DNA from 3 places in the Streptomyces sp. NPDC050388 genome. Region 2 is predicted to be linked to each of the others. Evidence: riboswitches for the same ligand, from Rfam matches in the RefSeq annotation. Region 2 holds a riboswitch; each other region holds the start of a gene.
What was found. Region 2 has a riboswitch for cyclic di-AMP ahead of AB0I73_RS05440 (transglycosylase SLT domain-containing protein). Riboswitches for the same ligand answer to the same signal wherever they lie in the genome.
Positions count from the first base shown of each region.

Region 1 (3,266 bases), on a different contig from region 2:
CTCGCCACCGAACGCCGGCGCCCGGGGCGCGTCCTGCCGCCCCTGGGCGGTCTGCTGCTCGCGATGGGCATGCACGCGCTGTGGAACGGCTCCTCGGTCCTCGGCGAGTACGGCTTCTTCGCCGTGTACGGGGCGTTCATGGTGCCGTCGTTCGGCCTGCTGACCTGGCTGGTGGTGTGGACGCGGCAGCGCGAGCTGCGGACCGTGCGCACGGAACTGCCCGTGTACGTCGCCGCCGGCTGGCTGACCCCGGCCCAGCCGTTCGCGCTCGGCTCGATGCGGGCCCGGCGCATCGCCCGGCGGTACGCGCGCCGGCACGGAGGCCGGGCGGCGGCACGGACGGTGGCGCGGTACGAGGCGTACGCCACGTCCCTGGCGTTCCTGCGGCACCGGGCACGCCGCGGCCGCGTGGGCACGGACTTCGCCGCACGGGAGGGGGAGCTGCTGCGGGAACTGTGGCGCCGCCGCGACGCGGCCCGCCCGGCCCTGGAGCACGCGGCCCGCGCCACCGCGCCGCCCGTGCCGCCCTGGCCTGTGTACGGCGCGTACGGCGTACACGGCGTGCACGGCGCGACGAGCCTCGCGTATGCCCCGTACCCCGCGCACCTCGGGCATTCCGCGTACCGTCCGAACCCGTACGCGTACCCGTACCACCCCTGAAACGCCTGACCGGCAGCCCTGACGTCGGGGGGTCGTCGTCAGGACTGCCGGGGCTGTGGTCGTCTCAGACGGTGAGGCCCTTCGACTGGAGCCAGGCCATCGGGTCGATGCCCGCGCCGGAGCCGGCGGTGTGGACCTCCAGGTGGAGGTGGGCGCCGGTGGAGTTGCCGGTGGAGCCGACACGGCCGATCACGTCGCCCGTGTTGACCTGCTGGCCGACGCTGACGTTGATGGAGGACTGGTGGGCGTACCAGATCTCGGTGCCGTCGTCGAGCGTCAACACGGTCTTGTAGCCGTAGGAGCCGTCCCAGCCGGCGGAGGTGATCGTGCCGGTGTGGACCGCCTTGATCAGCGTGCCCGTGGGGGCGGCGAAGTCCAGGCCGGTGTGCTGACCGGAGGACCAGTAGGCACCGGCCTGACCGAAGGTCGAGGAGACGGTGTACGAGGAGGTGGGCAGCGCGTACTGCCGGGCCAGCTCGGCGAGGCGCTCGGCCTCGGCCTTCTTCTTGGCCTCCTCCTCCGCCTTCCGCTTCGCCTCGGCGGCCTTCTCCTCCGCCTCCTTCTTCGCGGCGGCGGCCTTCTCCTTGGCCTCCTTCTCCGCGGCGGCGGCGGCCTCGGCGGCGGCCTTGTCCTCGGCCTGGCTCTGCTGCTGCTCGACCTGGGCCATGATCCGGGCGTGCAGCGCCTCGCCGGCGTCGGAGGCGCCCTGTTCGGTGGCCTCGTCGGCGACCACACCGATGTCGCTGAGCGCGGTGGCGGAGCCCTCGGGGGTTTCCTCGTCGGAGATGAGGGAACCGACAGAGGGAAGGTCCGGCATCGAGATCGAGACCGGCGGCTTGCCGGTCTGGGCGCTGGCCATGCCGCCACCGGCGACGGCGGCTATGACACCGACGCCCAGGACCGTGGAGCTGCGGGCGAGGCCTCCGCCGCGCTGCTTGCCGACGCGGTGCCGACCGCGCACGGGGCGGACGGACTCCTCGGTGGGGTTCCACTCCTCGAAGGGGCCCTCGGCGGGGCGGACACCGCCGTAGACGAAGGTGTCGCCGTCGTACTGGTTCGGCATGAAGGGGGCCTCGGGAGCAGGCCGGTTCGACGCCACGTGGGCGTACTCCTTTCCTTCCTTCTCGCCTACCGGGTTAGCTGACGGGTTCGGAGCAGGAAGGTCTCCTACGCGCGTATACCCTCCGTGTCTCCACGGGGGCATCCACGCGATTCACCCCAAGATGTTGGTTCCCCGGTTCCCTTGCGGGATTCGGCGCGTGCGCACGGAGCCGACTCGTGTGACGGCTGGGACGACCGCGCTGCGTTATCGAACGTTAATAGAGGTAGGGGTCGGATTCCAAGCCGTTCCTCTTGATCGTTAACGATTTCCGCACGGACTTAAGCGCCACGACCGGGCAAAAACGGGCGAGTTGACCGTGCCTCGCGCGTCACACCGAAACTGACGGTTTATCAGTTGTTATGCGCAGCGCGGTGGCCCGGTCACCCGGCGTCACAACGGCGTGGAGGGCGGGACGACAAGCCGGGACGACGGGGCGGAGGCCAAGAACGACCGAGGGCCGGAACCCTTTCGGATTCCGGCCCTCGGCCTTCAGTAGCGGGGACAGGATTTGAACCTGCGACCTCTGGGTTATGAGCCCAGCGAGCTACCGAGCTGCTCCACCCCGCGTCGTTGTGTCACCAGCATACGGCATGCGGGGGACACTCCGCACACTCCTTGTCGTCGCAGTCGTCGCAGTCGTCGCAGTCGCCGTCGCGTCACCGGCCGATCAGATGGCCGTTCGGCGCCGTGGCGGCCTCCTCGTGCTCGGGCAGCACGACGACCCGGGCGCCCCCGGCGGCCAGCACTCCGCTGCCGTCGGCGTCCGCCACGAAGGTGTCAGGCTCCCGCCAGGCGGTGACCACCCGCCGTACCCCCGCGTCCAGGATCAGCCGCGCACAGGGCGCCGGACGCGAGGCGCGGCGCGCGCAGGGTTCCAGGCTGGAGTACACGGTGGCGGTCGCGAGCCGCGGATCCGTGGGGTCGATCTTGGCGAGGGCGGCCTCCTCGGCGTGCACCACCGGGTCGCCGCCCTCCCGGGAGTGGCCGCGGGCCAGCTCGGTGCCGTCGGCCGCGACCACCACCGCACCCACGCTGAAGGCCGTCTCCGACGGCGGGCACTGAGCCGCCAGTTCGCAGGCGAGGGCCAGCCAGTGGTGGTCGGCGGCGGCGGGGAGCGGGCCGGTGCCGGGGGCGGTGGGCTCGTAGCGCATGAGGACGACGTCGCCGACCGGGCGGGTCTCCAGCAACCGCAGCCGGCCGCCCTGGTAGGCACCGGGGCCGAAGAGGCGGGCGGCCTCCGGGTCGCCGACGAAGAGCGGGGCGAGGACCAACTGGAGCTCGTCGGCAAGGCCCTGGGTGAGGAGCTGGGTGTGGATCAGGCCGCCGCCCTCCACCATGAGCCGCCGGACGCCGTACACGTCGTACAGGTGCGTGAGGAGCCGCCGCCAGTCGAGTGCGGCGCCGAGCGGCACGACGTCGGTGGCGAGGCCGTGCGCGCGGGCGCGCTCGGCACCCTCCTCGGTCGTGTAGAGGACCTTCTCCCCGCCGGTGTGCCAGAACCGCG
Region 1 covers NZ_JBFAKH010000044.1:44,910-48,175, reverse strand. The annotation lists gene AB0I73_RS24425 (PrsW family intramembrane metalloprotease) at 1-660, shown strand, start outside; gene AB0I73_RS24420 (M23 family metallopeptidase) at 725-1,759, opposite strand; cyclic di-AMP (ydaO/yuaA leader) riboswitch at 1,771-1,928, opposite strand; tRNA gene AB0I73_RS24415 (tRNA-Met) at 2,256-2,329, opposite strand; gene AB0I73_RS24410 (dihydrofolate reductase family protein) at 2,419-3,266, opposite strand, start outside.
Region 1: another riboswitch for cyclic di-AMP. It lies ahead of AB0I73_RS24420 (M23 family metallopeptidase); the one in region 2 lies ahead of AB0I73_RS05440 (transglycosylase SLT domain-containing protein).

Region 2 (3,266 bases):
CCAGCCGCTCGAACGCCTCCGCCTGTACCCGTACGGCCTCCGGCCCGAGGTCGGCCAGGATGTGCGAGGCGCGCGCGAAGAGGAAGTCGCCGGTGAGGACCGCGACGGAGTTGCCCCAGCGGGTGTTCGCACTGGGCACCCCGCGCCGCACACCCGCGTCGTCCATCACGTCGTCGTGGTACAGCGTGGCCAGGTGGGTCAGCTCCACGACCACGGCGGACGGCACGACGCCGGGCGCGTAGGGGTCGCCGAACTGGGCGGCGAGCATCACGAGCAGCGGCCGGAACCGCTTGCCGCCGGCCCGTACCAGGTGCTGAGCGGCACCCGTGATGAAGGGGACCTCACTCTTGGTGGCCTCGAGCAGCCCTTCCTCGACAGCCGTCATCCCGGCCCGGACATCGGCTTCCAGAGCCTGGTCCCGCACGCTCAGCCCGAATGGCCCGACGACGGTCACGAGGGGTCTCCTGTCTGCTGGTGTCCACTGGCGCTCAGACGTCTTGCACCGTCTACCGATGGGTCGCTGGTTGTCGATGGGTCGCTGACATCACTCGAGTCAGCGTATCCGGTCATGTTTCGATCACCGCCAGCACCCACATTCCCCAAACTCACCCCAGCACGCGCGGACGGCACCTCACGGCGCCCTCCGATATCGGATCACCATCAGATCGTTTCCGATCAGTTGACAGCAGTGGACATTTGCCAACTTTCCGGACGTTTCCCGCCCTCGCGCCGGGCGTGCGCCGAGCCACATCCCGACACCCGATCCATCCTGCCCGCCCCGCTGCCCGATTCGCCGCAATTGTCAAACGAATCCCCGTTGACGGCAAATGCTCCCGCACGATGCGGCCAGTGAGGTCGGTCACGCACATCCCGGCACGTTCGCGACTCACCGCGCGGGCGTCCTCCCTTGCGCTGAAAGCGAGTTGACCGTTGACACTCGCAAAGGATCAAGTACCCCAAATAGCCCAAGACAAGATCAAACGGCGTCATACGTGACGCTCGCACTTGTTCCTGACATGTGCTCTCGCATACGTTCCCGGCCTGTCGGGCGGACGCCGAATCCTGCCGCCGCCCGCGCCACCCGTCGATCAACTCACTCACGCACGGCAGGAGCGGGGGACCCAGGTAAGTCGCCGGACCGGTTCGCACCGGGACGGCTCGGGGTGAAGCCATGCCCTCAGGGGCGCGGCCGGGCACTCTCCCGCCCGAACCCGACAGCTCACCTCGTAGGCGTAGGAGAGGAACGCACACATGCCCGCCATGCCCGCATCCGGTCAGCGCCGCTTCGGCCGCACCCGCCTCGTCCGCTCCCTCGCCGTCGCCGGCGTGGCCGCGATCGCCCTTCCGGTGTTCGGCGCCACCAGCGCCTCCGCCGCTCCCGCCACCCCCGTGTCGTCCGCCCCGGCCACCGCCGGCACCGAGACGGCGTACCCGGACAACCTCGACGGCTGGATCCGCGAGTCGCTGTCGATCATGGCGCAGCACGGCATCCCCGGCAGCTACGACTCCATCCACCGCAACATCATGCGCGAGTCCTCCGGCAACCCGCAGGCCATCAACCTGTGGGACTCCAACGCCGTCGCCGGCACCCCGTCGAAGGGCCTGCTGCAGGTCATCGACCCGACCTTCCAGGCGTACCACGTGCCCGGCACGGCCTTCGACCCGTTCGACCCGGTCGCGAACATCACGGCGGCCTGCAACTACGCGGCGGACCGCTACGGCTCGATCGACAACGTCTTCGGCGCCTACTGAGACGTCCGGGCGCACCGGGGCACACCCGGCCCACGGGTTCACCCCTCGGGGCTGAGGCCGGGACGGCACGTGTCGGGGCGCGTGCCGTCCCGCCCCGCCCCGTCCGCTCCGCCGAACAACCGCTCGAGGACGACGGCCACGCCGTCGTCCTCGTTCGTCGTGGTGATCTCGTCGGCCACCGCCTTCAGCTCGGGATGCGCGTTGGCCATGGCGACGCCGTGGGCCGCCCAGTGGAACATCGGGATGTCATTGGGCATGTCGCCGAAGGCGACGGTCCGTTCCCGGCTCAGCCCCAGGTGCTCGGCGGCCAGTGCCAGCCCCGTCGCCTTGGTGACACCGCACGGCTGGAGCTCCACGGTGCCCGGTCCCGACATGGTGACCGTGGCCAGCGAACCGACCACCGAACGCGCCGTCGCCGCCAACTCGTCGTCACTCAGGAAGGGGTGACGCAACAGCACCTTGGTGATCGGCAGGACCCACAGATCGTCCCGTCGCCCGATCCGCACGGCGGGCAGCGTCGGGTGCGGCATCCGATAGCCCGGCTCGATCAGGGTGAGTCCGTCGATCCCGTCCTGGTCGACCGCGGCGTACACCTCCCCCACCTCGGCCTCGATCTTGCCGAGCGCGGTCTCCGCCAGTTCCCGGTCCAGCGTGACGGAGTGGAGCAGCCGGTTCGCGCCGGCGTCGTACACCTGCGCGCCCTGTCCGCACACCGCGAGCTCCGTGCTCCCCAGCCTGTCCAGGAGCGGCCGCACTCCGGGCGCCGGGCGGCCCGTCACCACGAGATGCCGGGCACCGGCCCGCGTCGCCAGTGCCAGTGCGGCGAGAGACCGGTCGGAGAGAGAGTCGTCGCCGCGCAGCAGCGTCCCGTCCAGGTCGGTGGCGATGAGTGAACAATCGGTGGGTGCGGCCATGATCAGAGAATACGGACACCACGCCCACCCGACTCACCCCCGCCCGGAACGTCTCCGTCCGTACGCCCGCACCCCTTATCCTTCGCGCCCCACCACCGGGCCGTCGCCGCGCGACCGCTCCCCCACGACCGCGCGACCGCTCCCCCACGACCGCGCGCCCGGCCCGCCACGACCGCGCGCCCGGCCGCTTCCGTCATCACCGGGTACGGACCTGTTAAAGGCCTCTGCACCACTTGGCAACAACATGGTCCGCTACCTACCGTCCTGGTGGTCCCGAACGGTACCTTCCAAGAGTCCAGGGGGGACTTGATCGGGGGGTCAGGTGAGCAGTGGACGCACACGTGTGCTGAGGCTCGAGGAGCTCGGCGAGGGGGAGCGGGAACGCTGGCGTGAGCTGCGCGCCGCGACGGACGCACCACGCAGCCCTTTCATGGAACCGGAGTTCGCCACCGCCGTGTCCCGGGTGCGGCCGCAGGCCCGGGTGGCGGTCCTGTACGAGGGGACGTCCGCCGAACCGGCCGGCTTCCTGCCTTACGAGCGGGGCGCGCTGGGGCAGGGCCGGGCGATCGGACTCGGGGTGTCGGACTGCCAGGGCGCCGT
Region 2 covers NZ_JBFAKH010000006.1:158,264-161,529, reverse strand. The annotation lists gene AB0I73_RS05445 (polyprenyl synthetase family protein) at 1-454, opposite strand, end outside; cyclic di-AMP (ydaO/yuaA leader) riboswitch at 1,085-1,248, shown strand; gene AB0I73_RS05440 (transglycosylase SLT domain-containing protein) at 1,261-1,752, shown strand; gene AB0I73_RS05435 (HAD family hydrolase) at 1,791-2,666, opposite strand; gene AB0I73_RS05430 (GNAT family N-acetyltransferase) at 3,010-3,266, shown strand, end outside.

Region 3 (3,266 bases), on a different contig from region 2:
GCGAGGGCGATCTGCTCGCCCGGGGCGTAACCGGCTTCCTTGATGGCCTCGAGGATGAGGTCGAGGGCCTCGCGGTTGGAGCCGAGGTTCGGGGCGAAGCCGCCCTCGTCACCGAGGCCGGTGGACAGGCCGCGGTTCTTCAGCACCTTCTTCAGGGTGTGGTAGACCTCGGTGCCCCAGCGCAGGGCCTCGGAGAAGGACTCCGCGCCGATCGGGGCGATCATGAACTCCTGGATGTCCACATTGGAGTCCGCGTGCGAGCCGCCGTTGAGGATGTTCATCATCGGCACCGGCAGCAGGTGCGCGTTGGGTCCGCCCAGGTAGCGGAAGAGGGGCAGGTCGCTGGCCTCGGAGGCGGCGTGGGCGACGGCCAGGGAGACACCGAGGATGGCGTTGGCGCCGAGGGAGCCCTTGTTGTCGGTGGCGTCCAGGTCGAACATCGCCTGGTCGATCAGGCGCTGCTCGGTGGCGTCGTAGCCGACGAGCTCCGGGCCGATCTGCTCGATGACGGCCAGGACGGCCTTCTCCACTCCCTTGCCCTGGTAACGGTCGGGGTCGCCGTCACGGAGTTCGATGGCCTCGAAGGCGCCGGTGGAGGCGCCGGACGGGACGGCGGCACGACCCGTGCTGCCGTCGTCGAGGCCGACCTCGACCTCGACGGTGGGGTTGCCTCGGGAGTCCAGGATTTCCCGGGCTACGACGACGTCGATGGACGGCACGAGCATCTCCTTCATGGATGTGACGCGGATCAGCCGGGCCGCGGGGGCCCTGCGGGACGAGCCTATCCGGCTCCGGGCGATCGGCCATCCGGTCGGCCGCCCCTCGGACGGAACCGAGAGTAAATTGTTTCCGAACGGAACAAAGACGGGCCCGGAAACCGGGACCACCCTCGCACCCTCCGGTGGGCACCGAGCACCGGACACCGGAAAGGTCCCCCATGTACGGAAAAGCCCCGCCCCGGTGCGTACGGGGAACACGCACCGGGGCGGGGAGCCCCCGCGGGGACGGGGGAGGCCCCGTGGGGACGGGGAGGGAACTCCGTGGGGACGGAGCCCTGAGCCTGCGGCCGCCGCCTTACTTCAGGTGCAGCTGCTGGCCCGGGTAGATGAGGTCGGCGTCCTCGACGATGTCGTCGTTCAGCTCGAACAGCTTGTTCCAGCCGCCCTTGACGCCGTGCTCCTCGGCGATCGAGCTGAGGGTGTCGCCCTTGACGACCTTGTACTCGCCGTCGCCCTTCTCGACCTTCTCGCCGGTCGGGGTGGTGACGGTCTTCTTCTCGGCGACCGGACGCTCGTCGGAGCGGGAGGCCTTCTGCTCGGTGGAGCGCTCGGGGGCGGAGCCGGTGCTCTGCTCCTGGGTGTTCTGCTTCTGGGTGCTCTGCGAGGAACCGTTGTTCTGGTTCCCGGTGCTCTGACCGGCGCCGCCACCGGTGTAGGCGGCGTTGGACAGGCCCTTGCCGCAGACCGGCCAGGCGCCCTTGCCCTGACCCGCGAGGACCTTCTCGGCTATCTCGATCTGCTGGGCCTTGCTGGCCCGGTCGGCGGTGGCGGCGTACTGCGTGCCGCCGTAGCCGGCCCAGGTGGAGGCGGAGAACTGCAGACCGCCGTAGTAGCCGTTGCCGGTGTTGATGGACCAGTTGCCGCCGGACTCGCACTGGGCGACGGTGTCCCACTCGGAGGCGGTGGCGGCGGAAGCGTTGCCGGCCGCCATCAGCGGGGCGGCGACGGCGGCACCGGTGACGCCTGCGACGGCGATGACCCGGGTGGCCTTGGACGGACGACGGTGCTTGCCCTTGCCGGAAAACAGCATGGAAGGATCCCCTCACCGACGCCTACGAGGTGAGCTGTCGGGTTCGGGCCGGTTGAGTTGCCCGGCCGCGTCCCTCACGGGACGCGGCTTCACCCCTAGCCGATCCGGCGTCAATCACCGGATGCGGCGCCTACCTTGGTTCCCCCGCTCCTGCCTACGGCGCATGACGCGACGACTGTTCCCGTGCTGCCACTGGCAGGATTCGGCGTGGCGGCAGCCGGGGCCCGCGGTGGCGAGCGGTCCTGACGGTAGACACGCGCGCTGCGGATAATCAAAGACGATCAGGGCTTCTGAGACCTATCTCTCATCGCCTTTATAACGGACATTCAGCGCGAAACGTGACCTCAACTGCCGCCACCGCCGCACCTTTTCGAATGTCAGCCTTCGTCCGATCCGAACCCGAACGCAAGCGTCTGACCGGGAAGGATGAGACCGGAACCCGCCGCCCCCGCACCCTCGCCGCCCCCGCTGTACTGGGCGAGCCACCCGCCGCCGAGCGCAAGGGAGTCGGCGGCGGCCGAGGAGCCGCCTCCGGTGCCCGCGGGGGCCCTGTCGGCCGGGGACGAGACGTCGAGGCCGCGCGAGAAGCCGAGACCGCCGCGCGAGGCGTGCCGGCCGGAGGCTCCGGACTCGCGGTCCTCGCGCACCTCCTCCTCGGCGCTGGCGCCGCGGTGGCGGCCGGTGGGGGCCTCAATCGCGGACGCGTCCGAAGAACCCGCCTTCTGCCCCGACTTGCCCGAGTCGCCCCCCTCGGCGGAGGCCGAGGCGGAGGGAGAAGCGGAAGCGGAGGGAGAGGTGCCGGACTCGGCGTCCGAACCGCCGGACTTGGACGCTTCACCCGCCTTTTCCCCCTTATCACCCTCAGCACCCTTACTGCCCTTGTTGTCCGATGAGGCGTCGGAGGACTGCGAGGGCGACGGAGTGGCGGAGCTTCCGGTGCCGGACGAGTCGTACGACGAGCCGCCGTCCGCGCCGGTGTCCGCACCGGCCTTGCCCGAGTCGGCGTTCAGACCCGACAGCAGGCCGCAGGCCCGCCACGCGCCGACCCCCTGGTCGGCGAGGATCTTCTCGGCCACGGCTATCTGCTGGCCGCGGCTGGCCTGGTCGGCGCTGGACGCGTAGTCGAGGCCGCCGTACTTCTCCCAGTCCGCCTGGGTCAACTGCAGGCCGCCGTAGTAGCCGTTGCCGGAGTTCTGGCTCCATGAGCCACCGGACTCGCACTCCGCGACCCGGTTCCAGGTCGAGCCCTCGGCCGCACTGGCACCGCCGGCCCCGAGAAGCGGAATCGCGATGGCTGAGCCGGTCACTCCGGCAGCGACGACGAGAGCCGGAGCCTGGCGGGGGCGACGGTGACGACCGTTCCCGGAGAGCATGCGGAGACCTTTCGCAGGAAAACAGTTACCCGCACGGCGAGTCGAACTGCGCAGCTGTGCAACCGAGGCACCGTGCTTGATGGG
Region 3 covers NZ_JBFAKH010000051.1:43,698-46,963, forward strand. The annotation lists gene eno (phosphopyruvate hydratase) at 1-719, opposite strand, end outside; gene AB0I73_RS26445 (transglycosylase family protein) at 1,075-1,809, opposite strand; cyclic di-AMP (ydaO/yuaA leader) riboswitch at 1,814-1,981, opposite strand; gene AB0I73_RS26450 (transglycosylase family protein) at 2,187-3,182, opposite strand.
Region 3: another riboswitch for cyclic di-AMP. It lies ahead of AB0I73_RS26445 (transglycosylase family protein); the one in region 2 lies ahead of AB0I73_RS05440 (transglycosylase SLT domain-containing protein).